Regions from separate parts of the Arthrobacter sp. TMP15 genome, predicted to be linked through region 2. Evidence: predicted binding sites of a transcription regulator. Region 2 holds the regulator's gene; each other region holds the start of a gene.
What was found. Region 2 encodes LexA, which represses DNA repair genes until DNA is damaged. Its sites were predicted from a motif close to TCGAACANNTGTTCGA; they were not measured.

Region 1: the regulator LexA is predicted to act here: its motif matches at 4,131-4,146, upstream of AAFM46_RS00450 (DUF222 domain-containing protein).
Region 3: the regulator LexA is predicted to act here: its motif matches at 1,602-1,617, upstream of AAFM46_RS13380 (DUF222 domain-containing protein).

The regions. Positions count from the first base shown of each region.
Region 1 is NZ_CP154262.1:108,326-114,295, reverse strand. Features, by position in the region: gene AAFM46_RS00485 (FAD-binding and (Fe-S)-binding domain-containing protein) at 1-17, opposite strand, end outside; gene rraA (ribonuclease E activity regulator RraA) at 326-802, shown strand; gene AAFM46_RS00475 (acyl-CoA thioesterase) at 812-1,303, opposite strand; gene AAFM46_RS00470 (GNAT family protein) at 1,377-2,045, opposite strand; gene AAFM46_RS00465 (hypothetical protein) at 2,271-2,735, shown strand; gene AAFM46_RS00460 (thioesterase family protein) at 2,831-3,373, opposite strand; gene AAFM46_RS00455 (DUF456 domain-containing protein) at 3,418-3,918, opposite strand; gene AAFM46_RS00450 (DUF222 domain-containing protein) at 4,189-5,970, shown strand, end outside.
Region 2 is NZ_CP154262.1:1,280,103-1,286,072, forward strand. Features, by position in the region: gene hflX (GTPase HflX) at 1-1,112, shown strand, start outside; gene AAFM46_RS05620 (ATP-dependent DNA helicase) at 1,105-3,132, shown strand; gene lexA (transcriptional repressor LexA) at 3,576-4,265, opposite strand; gene AAFM46_RS05630 (LysM peptidoglycan-binding domain-containing protein) at 4,596-5,132, shown strand; gene AAFM46_RS05635 (histidinol-phosphate transaminase) at 5,476-5,970, shown strand, end outside.
Region 3 is NZ_CP154262.1:2,981,932-2,987,901, reverse strand. Features, by position in the region: gene AAFM46_RS13385 (ABC-F family ATP-binding cassette domain-containing protein) at 1-1,459, shown strand, start outside; gene AAFM46_RS13380 (DUF222 domain-containing protein) at 1,660-3,963, shown strand; gene AAFM46_RS13375 (IS256 family transposase) at 4,193-5,083, shown strand; gene AAFM46_RS13370 (MMPL family transporter) at 5,327-5,970, opposite strand, start outside.

The DNA of each region.
Region 1 (5,970 bases), 1.2 Mb from region 2:
TGCTCCGGCGCCGCCATCGCCGCCGTGACTTCCTTTAGCAGCGGCCCACTTAACGCCGCGTTACCCCCGTTAACCGCACTTCTATGCCCCGGCATGCCTGCCCTTTCCGTCTTCTGTTTCTGTTTCTGTTTCTGTTTCTGTCGATTTCAGAGCTTCACATTCAAAACACAAAGCGGCAGCAACCAATTGGCCCTCTAGCTAGTCTTGTGCGGGGTCTGCCGCAAAGCAAGCAGCTCGCATGAACCGGCTGTCATGAACTAATAGTGGGCCCTCATGCCCCCTATGCTGTTGCTAGCAGCTAACAACCTTTATTTTTGGGAGCCCCATGACCATCTCTACAGCAGATCTTTATGACGAGCGCGGTTCAGAGTTAACCTCGGTGTCACTCCAATTTCGGGATTTCGGTGCTGTCGCCGCGTTTAGCGGCCCGGCCCGCACCGTCAAGTGCTTAGAAGACAATTCCTTGGCGAAGGCAACTTTGGCAACTCCCGGCGAGGGCGCCATTTTGGTTATCGACGGCGGCGGCTCACTGCGTACTGCCCTGATGGGAGACATGATCGCCCAACTCGCTGTGGACAACGGCTGGGCCGGAGTCATTATCCATGGCTGCGTCCGTGACAGCGTGGTGCTTGGAACCATCAATCTAGGCATCAAAGCCCTGGGCACAAATCCTGCCAAGAGCAGTAAAAACGGTATAGGCCGCGTTGATGTCCCAGTCAGCTTGGGTGATGTCATCATTGTTCCCGGAGCGATGCTCTACGCCGACCCCGACGGAATCCTTGTGGCCCCGCCTCTTACATAGCTGAGAGACTCAGGGTTTGAAGTTAGCTGGTCCGCGTAGGGGCTCCAGTTGGTTCTTCTTCTCCGCTGGAAGTCGCACCAAGGTATTGCTAGGTTCATGGAAGAACGCCAGCACAGTTTCAGCTATGACGCATTTACTTTCAGTGACCGGATCAAAAATGGCATAAGCCACTGTGAAACTTGCCCCCTTTATGGCACTGATCCACAACTGCACGCTCGCCGCAACGTTGCGGTAATTCAACTGGGCCAGATATCTAACCCTGTGCTCCACCACTAGTGCCTGCACACCGGCGGCCAGTTCGGAAAAGATGGGCATCTCCACATCAGTTCCAGGGAGCCCGGTTCCCGATGGAGGGCCAAAGGCATGCACCCTGGCCTCCTCGAGGATGCGCAGAACTTCTACGTTGTTGATGTGCCCATAGGCGTCCATGTCTCCCCAGCGCATGGGCACCGCCAGCGTGAGCCGCTGGCCGTCGTCGAACTTTTCCTGCACAACTTTCATTTCAATCCGCCTCTTTCTCCTGGCACATCTTTACTTCGGGCACGATAGCCAGTCATCACGCTGCCGTGCGGCCTCAGTCTGGTTCATGGAAAGGCCATTCACGGCTCAAGATGGCGTAGTGGCGGAGGGTAATCCATTCGCCTTTGCTCCAGTCAGCTTCCACAAATGTGGCCTCCAAGCGCATCCCCAGCCGGGTCATCAGGGATGCTGACTTTTCATTCCTGTCATCGCAAATCCCCTCTACCCGGTGCCATCCAAAGTGGTTGAAGGCAAGGTCCAACGCTGCGGTACATGCAGCGAAGGCCACACCGCGACCTTGGACTGTGGGGCTGAAAACGAAACCGATTTCTCCCCGCCGCCAATTATCGCCATCCCACTTCAGCAGTACCTCTCCCACGATTTCAGGGGAAGATCCCAGCTCAACGGCCAGATCCAACCACTGTCCGGGGGTGGCAAAATCACGTTGGGCAACCATTGCATCAACCGTCAATTCGGTGTCGACCAAGGACTGCGGAGGGTGCGGGAGATATCTTGCCACTTCTGCCAGCGACCTATATGCGTTCACGGCCGGCGCATCCGCCACCGCGATGGGGCGGAGGCGGATGTCTTCCGCCCCGCAGTCTGCTGGCGCCTTGGCAGAGGATTTGGCAGGCGCTTTGGCAGGGACTTGAGCATGGACTTGAGTATGGAACGGATAGATCGGCTGTGCGGGGATGGGGACCTTTGAAGTCTCACAAGACATGTTCAGATCCTAATGGAATTCCCCCGCGTCAGGCCCGAACAGCATCTGCCAATAGATATATTGCGCTCCCCACCCGCGTCCTGCTAGGTGTTCGAGCCGGCTGAACCGTTGGTCAGAGGCCGGTTCAGGCGCTGGTTCAGGCCCTAGTTCAGGCCCTAGTTCAGGAGCCGCCTCAGGCGCTATCTCTCGCGGCAAACAGTCAGACTCGTTCGATAACATGGCTTCATGCCTGCCGCTCCAACAACTCGCCGACGCGTGGAACTCATTCTGGTTCCACTCGTTTCCGCTTTTTGTATGGCCTTCATCATCGGCGCAATAGTACTGGACCGCGACAGCGCCCCGTGCCCCTCTCCCACATGGGATAACAACCTCTCACTGTCATTGGGAAACAGCGGCAGCGTCAAGGCTGCAGCAGTCACTGCTTGTCCGGACGCGGATTGTGTCCCGACCTCTCCCACGTTCGCCAAGAGCTCTCTCGGAGACTCGCGCATCCTCACCCAGCAAAGGGACGGATCGTGGCTGCTGGTCTTGGGTGCGCCACCTCCCACAGCTGTTAGTTTCAGGGTCTACGACCAAGACGGCAAGCTCTTGGCTACCCAATCCACGGCACTGAACTGGACACGCGTGTCAGGCAACGAGCGCTGCGGCGGCAGGATGGCGAACATCAACGTGGCATTCGACGTCCCCTAGAGTTGGCTTTCCCCAGGCGGCTCACTAGCGCGCTTCACCCAGTTGCGCGGCCCGTAAAGACTGTGGCGCACATCTTTTAGCTCACACCTTCTGGCTCACCAATTGTGTGGAGCCGGGTTGCGGGCGCTGGGCAGCGCATTGTTTGCCTGCCATTGGTGCACCCATGCTGGAAGCTGGAGACCCTGCGGCGGCAGCCCAAAGACCTCAAGCAGCTGTTCCATGGGGATGGGTCGTCCCTTACCTACAAAGCGCATCCACACGATGGACTGAGCGTAAATCTCGCCAGTTACCACCATTCGTTGCTCAAAATAGAAGCCCCGCTCATCGGTGCCGATAATCCGCGTCTCCATGGAGTATTTTTGCCACAGTTGCAGCGACTTTCTAAAAGATATAGTTTCCGCCCCTGATACGGGACTCCAGCCCCGGCGCAGCATTTTCTTCCATGCCCCGCTGCGGACTATCAGATCCATACGGCCCAAATCCATCAGGGAGAAGTACATACCGTTGTTCAGGTGACGCGCTACATCTATGTCGCTTGGCCATACACGCATGGGCACGCTCGAGTTGCCCCACAGTGTCGCGGGAGGTCTGCGCCATGAACAGAAAATATGAAAGAGAGTACGCAATAAGAGGTGCATGACTACATGTTACTTGCTAGTAACATAATGCAGCTTGAGCATGTCTACCTGTTTACAAAGTAAATCAAAACCCCTGTGACCCACGTGCCTGCGGCCATGGCCGCAAAGCCAAATTCTGCCAGTATCCCCAGCCCCATGGCCCTCAAAGCTGCAAGCGATGAAGAGATAGCGGGTCCCACTTCTTTCTTTCGAGCAAATTCCGAGAGAAACAGGCCCAGAACAAAGCCCACCAGTAAGCCCACCACTGGAATTACAAAGAAACCTACAACGCCCAAAACCACGCCGATCAACACAGACCGCCCAGGTATGGAGCGTTCCTTCATGACGCGGCCCGTCAGCACAGCACTCGAGACCATGCCCGCCGCAACAAACAGTAAGCCGATACCGAAAATAACCCACCCCAGCGGAGACCCCAACACCAGCGCCCAAACGAACAGGCTGACGGCGATCAATATGCTGCCAGGAAGCACGGGAATGATAATGCCCGCGGCCCCAACCGCTATTGCCAATCCGCAAATAATTGTCCAAATAATCTGAGCGTCCATCCTGCAATGATCCCATTTATTTTCTGCGGCTTACTGCTTTTGTGAAGGTGGCTCCCCCTGCGCCAAATCCCTTTGCGCGCTTTTCCTGCGGACTTCCAATGCTTGGTGCTGTTGGTTGGGGGACGACGGCGGTTCTTGCGTTGTGGGGGTGGGTACGGCTCGGGTTTCGGCTTGTGTAGCTGAGGCGTGGTGGGGTCTGAGTAGATATTGCTTAGAATGTTTCTTCTAGGAACTATAGCGTTTCGGTCACGACGGGCGTAGACTTGTGGTATGAGTATTCCGGTGATGGCCCCCGGGGAACGGGGCGAGGAAGCCACACAGGATGTGGCCGCACTCCTTGGTGCGATAGCCGCTCTTCCTTCTATTGAACCCTTCGGCACTGACAATCCATCCTTGGCAGGATTACCGCCACTGATTGGCTTTCCCCCGCCACAGCCGGAGCCGCCCTCTCAGTTAGGTGTGGTGCGTGGTGTTCATGATGGTGCTATCGCCGCTTTGGCGGTAGTGAAGCGTTTAGAAGACGCTACCGCGGCGTGTAAAGCGGCCCTGTTGGGACGATTAATGGGTGCGGTAGAAGTAGAACGAGTTTTAGTTGATCTAGACCGGAACCAATCATCACTAGCGCAAAGTAGTGCCGTGTTGGAAGCAGCTTTGGTCTTAGGGATCCCTGAACGAACAGCTGCCGCACTCACGCATCACTGCGTGGAGGTTCTAAAACACCCAGTCACGTTCAAGGCTTTACAAGCAGGGGTTTTATCTTGGCGGCACGCATGCACGATCGCTGATGAGATCACCACTGTCAAAGAGAGCAGTGGCATCAGTGCCCCTGAAGTCGCCGCTTTCCAGACCCGATTGCTGGTGCTAGCACCCGGGGCTACCGCATCAGTGTTTGCCTCCAAAGCCCGCCGGGCCCGTGAGTCAACATTCCCAGATACCCTCACCACCGCCACCAAGGAAGCCTTCACACGGCGTAAAATGTTCTGCGAAGAAGGCCGCGACGGGATGTCCTGGCTAAGCCTGCATCTACCCACCCTGGCCGCAGCAGGAATCATGACGCACTGCACCCGCACAGCACGAGCCATCAAAAACCACACCAACACCCACCCCACACCACACCCTAACCCCGGCCCCGACCCCAGCTCCGGTCATGGTTCCGGTTCTGGGAATGGGGTTGGGGGAGATCGTGGGGAATACAGAACTCTGGATCAACTTCGTGTTGACGTTGCTGCACTACTACTGATGGGCCAAGAACTACCCGCCAACAACTACACCAAGACCGGCAGTAACAACACCAGCAAGACCAGCACCAGCACCAACGCTCCTGAGCGCAACAACGACGATCGGAACAACAACGATCGCAGCAACGCTCCTGACAGCAGTTCCAGGCCCGGCACCAGCAAGACCAGCACCAGCAGCAACGCTCCTGACTGGGGTCACCGCGGTGGCAGTGCTGGTACTTCCGGGCACTGTACTAGCGAGAGTAGTTCCGGGGGATTTAGCTCGGGCTTTGGGGTGAGGTTGGTTGATCCGGAGCCTATCTGGACACACACAGATCCTGACCCCAACACTCACGTAACCACAGACCCTGACCCCAAAGACCGTGATGCCACAGGCGGTGGTGCCATAGGTGGTGGTGCCATAGGTGGTGACGTGCGTGAATCCTGCCTTGGACGTGAGGCTGACTCCCTGCATAATCCAGGTAACCCGATTCAGGGGTACCTCCCTGTTCAAGAGCGCCCCGCGGCTGAGAAGGGGGCTGGGAGGGGATTAGGTGGTGAGGGCAGTGCGGTGGATGATGCGCACCCTGCCCTTGCCCAGGACGTCGCTGGCGATAGTGGTGTAGATGCTGGTGTAGATGTTGGGGTGGATGTTCTGGTGGTGGGGGAGTTAGTGGGGGATGGGTCAGGTTTCGTCAATGGGGTCATTGACGGGATCGTGGAAGATCAGCAACAAGAATACTTAGACCAGCTTCACGCACTGGCTCAGGGGAAAGTCATTACGGATCCGCCGCTACCAAAGGCATTGATTCTCCTGAAGGTTCCTTTCCTGGGC
Region 2 (5,970 bases):
TGGGCCAGGGAAAGGCGCAGGAGCTCAAGGAGATTGTTTACGCAACGGGAGCTGACACAGTCATCATTGACGGTGACTTGGCACCGTCTCAGCGACGCACCTTGGAGGAAGTCGTCAAGGTTAAGGTCATTGACCGGACGGCGCTGATCCTGGATATTTTTGCCCAACACGCGCAGTCCCGCGAAGGGCGGGCGCAAGTGGAGCTGGCACAAATGGAATACCTGCTGCCACGACTCCGCGGTTGGGGTGAGTCGATGTCCCGCCAGGCCGGCGGCCGGGTGGGTGCTGCAGGCGGTGGAATTGGATCCCGTGGCCCCGGTGAGACCAAGATGGAACTGGACCGACGCAAAATCCGTACGAGGATGGCCAAACTGCGTCGTGAGATCGCGGCAATGCGTCCAGCACGGGAGACCAAACGAGCCAATCGTAAACGCAACAGTGTCCCGTCGGTTGCGATTGCCGGGTACACCAACGCGGGTAAGTCATCTCTGCTGAACCGGCTGACCAATGCCGGGGTGTTGGTGGAGAACGCGTTGTTCGCCACGCTGGACCCCACTGTGCGTAAAACCGAGACCTCAGATGGTCTGGGTTACACGTTGGTTGACACCGTTGGATTTGTCCGATCGCTACCAACCCAATTGGTTGAAGCATTTAGATCCACACTTGAAGAAGTAGCGGACGCAGATCTGATACTCCATATTGTGGATGCTTCTCACCCTGACCCTGAGGGGCAAATCTCAGCAGTTCGGGCAGTCTTCGCTGAGGTTGGGGCACTGCAAATCCCTGAAATTATCATCCTGAACAAGGCTGATATTGCTGATCCGTTTGTTGTTGAACGACTTCGCCAGCATGAGCCGCGGACAGTAGTGATCTCCGCGCGGACCGGCCAGGGCATTGAGGAATTACTTGAGGCTATTAGCGAAGCGATTCCGCACCCAAGCGTGACGCTGACATTGTTGATCCCCTATGAACGCGGGGATGTTCTGAACAAGCTCCATCGCAGTGATGCTGAAATCATCAGTTTAGAACATGGTGAGCTCGGCACGCTGGCCAACGTGAGGGTTCGCGAAGACTTGGCTGCCGAGGTTGAACCTTTTGTCCAGCATGCCTGAAAGCAAATTGTCACAGCAGGCCCTGGAACTATTGGACAGAGCAGTTGAATCCATGGGTGGTCAACGCCGCGACGGGCAGCACGAAATGGTCCGGAGGGTGGTTAGCGCCATTGAAAGCGGTGATCACTTGTTGGTGCAGGCGGGCACTGGCACGGGTAAGTCTCTCGCCTATCTAATACCGCTCATCGTCAATGCCTTCAGCAGTGACAAGCCGGCAGTTGTGGCCACGGCAACGCTGGCGTTACAGTCTCAGATTGTGGGCCGCGATGTACCACGGCTCTTGGCTGCCTTGGCCCCGGTGTTGCCGAGGCCCGTGGATGTGGCTCTGGTAAAGGGGCGCAGTAATTATGTCTGCAAACATAAACTAGGCGGCGGATTCCCCACTGAAGACACAGGTGAAGGGGCGCTGTTCAGCCTGGGTGAGGACACCAGTGTTGCTCACCTTCCAGGGGCGAGCTCGGGGCCCACCTCGCAACTGGGTAAAGAAGTGGTGAGGTTGCGTGAATGGGCAGAGGACACCGAAACGGGAGACCGGGATGAACTTGTTCCGGGTGTGACTGACAGGGCTTGGCGGCAGGTCTCGGTCACCTCTATGGAATGTTTGGGCGCGCAGAAGTGTCCGCTCGCCACAGAGTGCTTTTCTGAACTGGCTCGTGCGCGCGGCGCGGAAGCCGACATAGTAGTGACCAACCACGCCATGCTTGCCATCAGCGCTTTTGAGGGTATAGCTGTGCTGCCTGATTACGATCTCGTGGTGGTAGATGAGGCACATGAACTCCACGATCGAGTGACCGGCGCTGTGACCGGTCAACTCTCTGTGCAGATGGTGCAGGCCGCGGCCTCGAGCACCCGCAAGCACACCGGCGTTTCGGTTGAAGCCCTTCATGCCAGCGCAACGGCTTTGGACATGGTTTTTGCAGGCGCAGCTGAAGGGCTCCTGCCCAACGGGCTCAATGATGAGCAAAGCCAAGTGATTGAGCAAGTGCGTGATGCCGTACGAGCGGCGTTGTCGGATTCAAAGCCTGAAGGTAATTCGGCAGCGGACGGTGGACGCTCCATTGCCCGGTCACGTTTGAACTTGATCTTTGACCTGTGTGAACGCCTGCTTTCGGCCAATGAGGCTCGAGAAGTGGTGTGGACCTCCCGACCTGGCACGTTCGTACCCGGAAAGGGCTACCAAAAAGCGGACGCAGGCGAGCCAGCAGTCATCAATATTGCACCGTTGAGCGTTGCCATGAAGCTACGTGAGGGCCTATTCGCAGATAGAACAGTGGTGCTGACCTCCGCCACCCTGGCGATAGGTGAATCATTTCAGGCCACCGCTGGAGGTCTGGGGCTTCTGGGTCCCAGCGCCCCCAGCTGGACTGGTGCAGACGTTGGCTCTCCGTTTGACTACCAGAAACAAGGCATGTTGTATGTTGCAGCTCACCTGCAAAAACCAGGATTTGGAATGTCTGGCGAACAGCTTGATGAACTGGAGGCCCTCATCACTGCTGCAGGCGGCGGAACACTTGCACTATTCTCCTCGCGACGCGCGGCAGAAGATGCGGCTGAGAAGTTACGAAAGAAGCTCAAAGTAAAGATCCTTTGCCAGGGTGATTCCTCGATGTCAGGACTTATTAGAGAATTTGCCGAGGAATCAGACACCTGCCTTTTCGGGACGATGTCGCTTTGGCAGGGAGTAGATGTTCAGGGTGCCTCCTGCAGACTTGTTGTCATAGACAGGATTCCCTTCCCCCGTCCCGATGATCCACTGGTTACTGCCAGGGCAAGAGCGGTGGCCCAAAGTGGTGGAGACGGCTTTATCGCCATCTCGGCCACTCATGCGGCTGTCCGCTTAGCGCAGGGTGTGGGGCGTTTGATTCGTTCAAGTGAAGACAGGGGTGTTGTGGCAGTCCTGGACTCCCGCCTAGCCAACGCTAGCTATGGAGGATTCTTGCGGGCAGCCCTGCCACCGTTCTGGGCGACAAAGGACAGGGCCGTGGCACTTTCAGCGTTGCAACGGCTCTCAGGGAAGTAGTAAGCAACCGGTAGCCGCCGGGCGCCAGTAATTGGCGAACAACCTCCAGTGAGTGCTAGGCAGCCGTGGCGGGCAGCCACCAACAAAAACCCACAAGGCGGGGCCGGGCATTGTGTCCGGCGCATATTCCTTGGCTACACTCTTTCGGCCCCACTCTTTCGGCACCGGTCTTTCGGCACCGGAACTGATGGTGGCTTTATCAAGGCCACCATCGGCTCAGGTTAGGAGATTCAGGCGCCAAGGCCTGCAGGCGCGTGGTTATGAGGACCGTTTCCCCTTGAGGCTCACTATCCGTTCGCTCACTGTCTGTCGGAGCGCTGTTCATTGGTGCGCTGTTTATTGGAGGGCTCTTTGTTGGTGCGTTCTCTAGTTGGTGAGCCCTGGCTTTGCCGAGTCTCGAAGCGCCTGGCTCGAGACCGTGCGGCACTAGAGACTGTGCGGCGCTAGAGACTGCGAAGGACAGAAACCACTTTGCCCATAATGGTCGCGTGATCTCCCAGGATGGGTTCGTAGCGGGTGTTCTGGGGTAATAACCAGGTATGGCCATCGCGTTGCCGGAATGTCTTCACGGTGGCCTCATCCTCCAGTAGCGCAGCCACAATGTCCCCATTGTTGGCTGTTTTTTGCTGGCGTATAACAACCCAATCGCCGTCACAGATGGCGGCGTCGATCATGGAATCACCCTGGACTCTGAGCATGAAGAGTTCCCCGCTGCCCACGATCTGCCGAGGCAGAGGCATGATGTCATCCACGGATTGATCGGCCAGGATGGGTCCACCAGCTGCGATGCGTCCCACAAGTGGCACAAATGCCGTGTCAGAGGAACTGCTGAGTTCGGAAAAGTTCAGCCCGTTTGAACTGCGTAACTTGGACGGAGAGCTAACCCCCTCGATTTCTACCTCCCCAATGTCCAGTACCAGCGGTATGAGGACTTCCATTGCGCGTGGGCGCTTGGGGTCGCGACGTAAATAGCCGTGGCGTTCAAGCTGGGTCAACTGGTGTGTGACGCTGGACAGGCTCGCCAGCCCCACGGAGTCGCCGATCTCACGCATGGAGGGTGGGTAGCCCTTGTCTGCTATGGAGCGCTGTATGCACTCCAGGATCTTCTTCTGCCGGACTGTCAGTCCCTTCATACCGGCGCGACTAGGTGCCTGAGGGATGCGGTGCGGAGGTTCTGGAAGCGCCATGGTTCCGGGGTCCTTTCGTGGCTGCCCTGAACAATGTCAGTGCCTGCTGGTGGACTGCATGTAGCGGCCAATCCTTGTCTAACAAGTTTAAGCCACAAACCAAGCAATTTCAAACATTTGTTCTAGCAGCCCTTGGCAAGTGTCGTCTATAGATGCTAAAACTGTACTAGTAGCTAATTAGAACATACGTTCTATCGAAGATTTAGAGCATGGAAATTTGATCCGATGGATGTTGGTGGCCAGGGATCTTGATCCACGGCGAAAGGACCAGAAATCATGAATGCAATGGTTATCACCGCAACAACAAGCAGTAACAAGTACACAAGCTTCTTCCCCGTGGGCGGTTTTGTCCCCAGCCGGCTCAAGGGGCGAGCGAGCAGCGCTCCACAGGTAAGAGACGTGCAGAGCGGAGACGTGCAGAGCGGAGCCTTGCAGGGCGGAGTCGTGAAGGACGGGCTCGTGCAGAGTCAAGGCGCGCAGATGCGAGTGCAGTTGACTCGTCGTGGCAGGTTTGTACTCTTTGGTATCCCAGCTATAGCAGTCGCTGCGGTGATGGTTTTTGTATCCTTGGCCATCATCCTTGGCTCGATAGCGACTCCGGCACAGGCCTCCGCCAAGTATCCAGCCGTTGACATGGCTGATTACGCCGTGTCCGTGACAGTTCTGCAGGGAGATAGCCTGTGGAGTATCGCCCGCGCATCGAATCCAAACGGCGACGTCCGTGATGTAGTTCGAGAGATCGTAGCCCTGAACGAGTTAGGCAGCGCAGTTCTGCAGGCCGGACAGCACCTGTACGTACCAATTTCCAGATAAGAAGCAATTCACAGCACTTGTGGCTCCACAGCAGGACCAAGGCTCGAGTCTTGGAGTCTTGGAGGCCTGGCTGCTTAGCAGGTGCGGCCGCCTCGGCAACCGTTCGAGTGACGTCGCTGATTTCATTCGTTCATTGTTCGAATAAGGCTGCGGGTTGCATTCGTACGTTGCTTGACTAGCCTCCCGTTTGCAGGAGGGCGCTTGCGGGAGGCAATCTGAATGCGAGAGCCTGGATGAGGATAGCTGAGCCTGGATGAGGACAGATGCCAGCATGAGGCTGATATAGCGTCCGCATGGCGTCACCGTTTCGAACTTTCCAGCTCTCAGCAAATAAGCTTGGTCCATGGATCAGTTTGAACGCCTAAGCCAACTGCCGCTCCGTGACGATCTGCGTGGACAGCATCCCTATGGTGCACCCCAGCTTGATGTACCAATACTTTTGAATGTCAATGAGAATACTTTCGGTGTTCCTGCGGACGCCAGAGAAGCCATTCTTAGTGCGGTGGCAAGCGAGCTGGAAGGCCTTAATCGCTACCCTGACAGAGAATTCACTACTTTGCGTCAAGAACTGGCAGCATACCTAGGCCATGGGCTGGTCGAAGAGAACTTGTGGGCGGCCAATGGATCCAACGAAGTGCTGCAGCAGGTGCTGCAGGCTTTTGGTGGTCCTGGCCGCAGTGTTATGGGATTTCCTCCGACGTACTCGATGTACCCACTTTTGGCCAGCGGAACCGGCACAGCCTATTTGGCTGGGAACCGAGCCACTGACTATGCTTTGAGCGCGGAATCAGCTGCCGCACAGGTGCGCCACCATGGCCCCAACATAGTTTTCTTGTGC
Region 3 (5,970 bases), 1.7 Mb from region 2:
CACGCTGCTCAAGCTCGTCATGGATCAGGTGGAGCCGGACACCGGCACAGTCAGCATTGAGCTGGGTACAAAGATCGGTTACTTTTCCCAGTTTTCCGAGCTCAATGGAAAGTCAACCATTCTAGAGGTGCTAGAAGACGTGTTTGCGCACGTCCTTGAAATTGAGGCTGAGCTTGCGGAGATCGATGCTGCGCTTGCGCTCAATCAGGCCGAGGTGGAAATGGACCGGCTGATCCACCGGCAGTCCGAGCTTTTTGCTGATATGGACCGGCTAGATGGCTGGGATTATCAGCGTTCCATCGACAAGGTGCTGACTACACTTGGCTTCAATGAAGCGCACCGGGTGTGCCCCATTGACGATCTTTCGGGCGGTTGGCGCAACCGTGCGGCCTTGGCCAAGATTCTGTTGGAGGCCCCCGAGGTACTACTGCTCGACGAGCCCACAAACTACCTAGATGTGGCGGGAGTTGAATGGCTGGAAGCCTGGTTTAAGAACTTCAAGGGTGCGGCGATCATCGTCTCCCATGATAGGAAATTCCTTGACTCAGTGGTCACCCGCATCATCGAACTGGAGAATTACCACTTGCATGAGTACCCCGGCAATTTTGCCCAGTACGTGGTAGCCAAGCAATTCCGGCTTAAGAGCCTTGAGAGCCAGTTTATGCATGAATCCGAGCTGCTCGCCTTCGAAGCCGAGGGGATTTCTGATCGGCGTGAGGCCGCTAAGGGTGCCACAAAGGGGCTCGATTCCAAGCTTTCAAAGATCAAGAAATCGCGTGCGCCGCGGCCAGTGGATAAGATCATTACCGAAATTTACGGTGGTCTGCACGTCAAGGATGTGCTGTGCCGGGTGGAGTCACTGACGAAGTCTTACGGGGAGCGCACCCTGTTTAGCGACCTTAGTTTTGAGATTCGCAGGGGAAACAGGATCGTGGTGCTGGGCTCCAACGGTTCGGGCAAGTCAACGCTGTTGCGGGCTTTGACGGGGGAGGAGCCTGCCGATTCCGGTTACGTCACTTGGGCGAAGGGCGGCGGGCTGGTCTCCTACAACCAGGTTCTTGACGAGCTTGACCCGGAGGACACCGTTACCCATGCGGTCAACGCCATGCCCGACAGCCTTGCCCTGACCGCTACTAAAAAATCCGTCAACAGGTTTCTGGCCATGTTCCAGTTCTCCGAGGCTGATTTGAAGCAGCGCATCGGGAATCTCTCAGGTGGCCAGCGTGCCCGCGTCGCCATGGCCCAATGTCTGCTTTCTGGCGCGTCCGTACTGGTCCTTGATGAGCCCACCAACCACCTGGACATGTCCAGCACTCAGGTCATGGAGCGAGCGTTGCTGCATTTTCCCGGGGCGGTTTTGGTTGTGAGCCACGACAGGTTCTTCACTGACAAGATCGCCAATCGCCGCCTAGTGTTCAACGCGGAGGCGCCGGGTGGGATTGCAGTTCATGGGGCCTAGCGTCGGATCTGCTGGAGGAGTTGGTGCTGTTGGTTGGCGGACGACGGCGGTTCTTGCGTTGTGGGGGTGGGTGCGGGTCGGGTTTCGGCTCGGGTTTCGGCTTGTGTAGCTGAGGCGTGGTGGGGTCTGAGTAGATATTGCTTAGAATGTTTCTTCTAGGAACTATAGCGTTTCGGTCACGACGGGCGTAGACTTGTGGTATGAGTATTCCGGTGATGGCCCCCGGGGAACGGGGCGAGGAAGCCACACAGGATGTGGCCGCACTCCTTGGTGCGATAGCCGCTCTTCCCTCTATTGAACCCTTCGGCACTGACAATCCATCCTTGGCAGGATTACCGCCACTGATTGACTTCCCCCCGCCACAACCGGAGCCGCCCTCTCAGTTAGGTGTGGTGCGTGGTGTTCATGATGGTGCTATCGCCGCTCTGGCGGTAGTGAAGCGTTTAGAAGACGCTACCGCGGCGTGTAAAGCGGCCCTGTTGGGACGATTAATGGGTGCGGTAGAAGTAGAACGAGTTTTAGTTGATCTAGACCGGAACCAATCATCGCTAGCGCAAAGTAGTGCCGTGTTGGAAGCAGCTTTGGTCTTAGGGATCCCTGAACGAACAGCTGCCGCACTCACGCATCACTGCGTGGAGGTTCTAAAACACCCAGTCACGTTCAAGGCTTTACAAGCAGGGGTTTTATCCTGGCGGCACGCATGCACGATCGCTGATGAGATCACCACTGTCAAAGAGAGCAGTAGCATCAGTGCCCCTGAAGTCGCCGCTTTCCAGACCCGATTGCTGGTGCTAGCACCCGGGGCTACCGCATCAATGTTTGCCTCCAAAGCCCGCCGAGCCCGTGAGTCAACATTCCCAGATACCCTCACCACCGCCACCAAGGAAGCCTTCACACGGCGTAAAATGTTCTGCGAAGAAGGCCGCGACGGGATGTCCTGGCTAAGCCTGCATCTACCCACCCTGGCCGCAGCAGGAATCATGACGCACTGCACCCGCACAGCACGAGCCATCAAAAACCACACCAACACCCACCCCACACCACACCCTAACCCCGGCCCCGACCCCAGTTTTGGGAATGGGGCCGACCCCAGCTCCGGTCATGGTTCCGGTTCTGGGAATGGGGTTGGGGGAGATCGTGGGGAATACAGAACTCTGGATCAACTTCGTGTTGACGTTGCTGCACTACTACTGATGGGCCAAGAACTACCCGCCAATAACTACACCAAGACCGGCAGTAACAACACCAGCAAGACCAGCACCAGCAGCAACGTTCCTGACTGGGGTCACCGCGGTGGCAGTGCTGGTGCTTCCGGGCACTGTACTAGCGAGAGTAGTTCCGGGGGATCTAGCTCGGGCTTTGGGGTGAGGTTGGTTGATCCGGAGCCTATCTGGACACACACAGATCCTGACCCCAACACCCACGTAACCACAGACCCTGACCCCAAAGACCGTGATGCCACAGGTGGTGACGTGCGTGAATCCTGCCCTGGACGTGAGGCTGACTCCCTGCATAATCCAGGTAACCCGATTCAGGGGTACCTCCCTGTTCAAGAGCGCCCCGCGGCTGAGAAGGGGGCTGGGAAGGGATTAGGTGGTGAGGGCAGTGCGGTGGATGATGCGCACCCTACCCTTGCCCAGGACGTCGCTGGCGATACTGGAGTAGATGCTGGCGATAGCGGAGCAGATACTGGAGTAGATGTTGGGGTGGATGTTCTGGTGGTGGGGGAGTTAGTGGGGGATGGTTCAGGTTTCGTCAATGGGGTCATTGACGGGATCGTGGAAGATCAGCAACAAGAATACTTAGACCAGCTTCACGCACTGGCTCAGGGGAAAGTCATTACGGATCCGCCGCTACCAAAGGCATTGATTCTCCTGAAGGTTCCTTTCCTAGGCTTGTTAGGGATAACTGATGAGCCCGCGGAGCTTGTGGGTATCGGCACCGGTCCGATACCAGAAGAAATCGCAAGGAAACTCATGGCAGCCTCACACACGTTCCTGCGCGTGCTCACCGATCCGATCAGTGGGGAAGCATTAGCGTTGAACCCGGACCGGTACACACTTAGTAACGCTGAAAAAGCTGTGCTGCAAGCCCTGACTGGGGGTTGTTACATCCCTAATTGTCCTTATCCAGTAATGGACACTGAGCTGGATCACCTGAACGCGTGGGAACACGGGGGGACCACGGCCATGACTAATCTTCGTCCTGCCTGCGCACGTCACCACCGCCTCAAGCACTTCAAGGACGATAAAGACCGCCACGGTAACTACCGCCGCTATCAAGAACCACACCGGCAAAACATTCGTCTTCGTGGCTGGACCCCTCAACCCACCCCCGACGGACGCATCGGCTGGATCACCCCATCAGGGAACTACCAAAAACCCCAACATCAAGAACCCCAACGCACCCAATACCCCACCTGGCTCAAAAAACACATCAACCACACCCTCAACCCACCAAAAGAAAACACCACCAAACACCACAAAAAACGCCACAATCCATAGTTGCCCCAGTTACAGCAGGGTTACGCCCCGTGGAGTGGTGTATTTTCCCGTTGCTAAGCATCGAATTTCTGATGTGAAGAGCCATCGTGCGATGGTCAGTGAGTATTGATCAAAGAACTCACAAAGGACACAAACACACGATGGCTCTAGACCAGTCTGCCTTGTTCAACCTGCTTGGCCAACCTAAAACTTCCCGATGTCTCCGAACAGATCCGTACCGCGACCGAAAATGCTGTATCAGCAGCTCATCGAGGCTGAGGCGACAGCGTTCATCGGTGCTGCCCCGTTCGAACGCCCGGAGGCCCTCACCACCCAGCGCAACGAGTCCCGGCCCAGGACGTTGACAACCGGCGCCGGGGACTTGAACCTGAAGATCCCCAAGCTGCGCAACGGCTCGTTCCTTCCTGCATTGCTGGAGCGCCGGCGCCGCGTGGATCAGGCATTTCGTCGTGGTGATGGAGGCCTACCTGCACAAGGTCTCCACGTGCAGGTCTATGATCTGGTCAAGGCGCTCGGGGCTGATCCACGGATTTCCAAGTCCGAGGTGTCCCGGATCTGTGCGGACTTTGACCATGAGGACGGTGCTTTCAGGGACCGGGATCTCCCCGCCATGGATTACCCGTACGTGTTCCTTGATGCCACCTACTGCAAGGCCACGGTTGGGCACCGGGTCGTGCCCCAAGCGGTCGTGGTCGCTTTCGGCGTCGCGGCTGACGGGGGTAGGGAAGTGCTCAGCTTCGATGTCGGCGACTCCGAGAACGATGGGTTCTGGACCCCGTACCTGCTGTCGTTCAAGGCTCGCGGGCTGGACGGGGTGAAGCTGGCGATCTCTGACGCCCATAGCGGCGTGAAGAAGGCCGTCGGCGCGGTGTTCCAAGGTGCGGGCTGGCAGCGGTGCCGGGTGCATTTCATGCGAAACGTGCTCTCGATCGTGCCCAAGGAATCCCAGGACATGGTCGGCTCGATTATCCGCACCGCCTTCGCCCAGCCCGATGCCGGGCACGTGAACACCCAGTTCGACGAGGTCACCAGGATGCTGGCCAAGTCCCTCCCAGAAGTCGCAGGGGTATTCCCCAACCCGGCAGCCCTGCTCCGACTCGCCGGGGCCGTACTGGCCTAGCAGTATGACGAATGGGAAGCACGGGACCGCCGCTACCTCTTGCGAATGCCTCCAGAGCAGGTCCCGCAAGACGGCCGCTCCAAAAAGAGTCTCCAGAAAGCCTCCTGAAGAACGGCCGCACCAGAAAAGACCCCTGACGATGGGCGGCACCAGAAAGCGTCTTGCAGAACCTCTGCTGAAGAACTTGCGCCCCACGGGGAACCTGATGGCTTTAGGGGCTACCGTTTTCTGCTGTTGGGCAGGCTACCTCTCTGGCTCGACGGATGGCTGAGCAACTGGCTGGCTGTCTGAGGATCTGGGGCTATTCTCGAATGGATTCAAGCCACCAAATGTCCTTTTAGACGGCCACCAGACACGGTTGCCAATGTCATAGGTCAGTGCCGGCACTAGAAGTGTTCGGACGATTACGGTGTCAAGTAATACGCCAAATGCCACGATAAATGCCAGTTGGGCCAGGAACAACAACGGAATAATGCCCAGCGCTGCAAATGTAGCGGCAAGGACCACGCCTGCGGAAGTGATCACTCCACCTGTTTTGCCCAAACCTCGCAATATACCTGCGTGAGTACCCATGAGCAGCGACTCCTCGCGAACGCGGGTCATCAAGAAGATGTTGTAATCCACGCCCAAAGCCACCAAGAAAACGAAGCCAAACAGGGGCACGGTGGCATCCGCGCCCGGAAAGTCGAACACGTGATTGAACACCAAGGCAGACACGCCCATGGTGGCTATGTAGGACAACACCACCGAGCCGATTAGCAGCAGCGGTGCAACAATCGAACGCAGCAGCAGTATCAGGACCACGAGAATGACCAGCAATACCAATGGCACAATCTTGAACAGGTCACTTTGTGCCGTGAGGTTGGTATCCAAAGCAATTGCAGAAA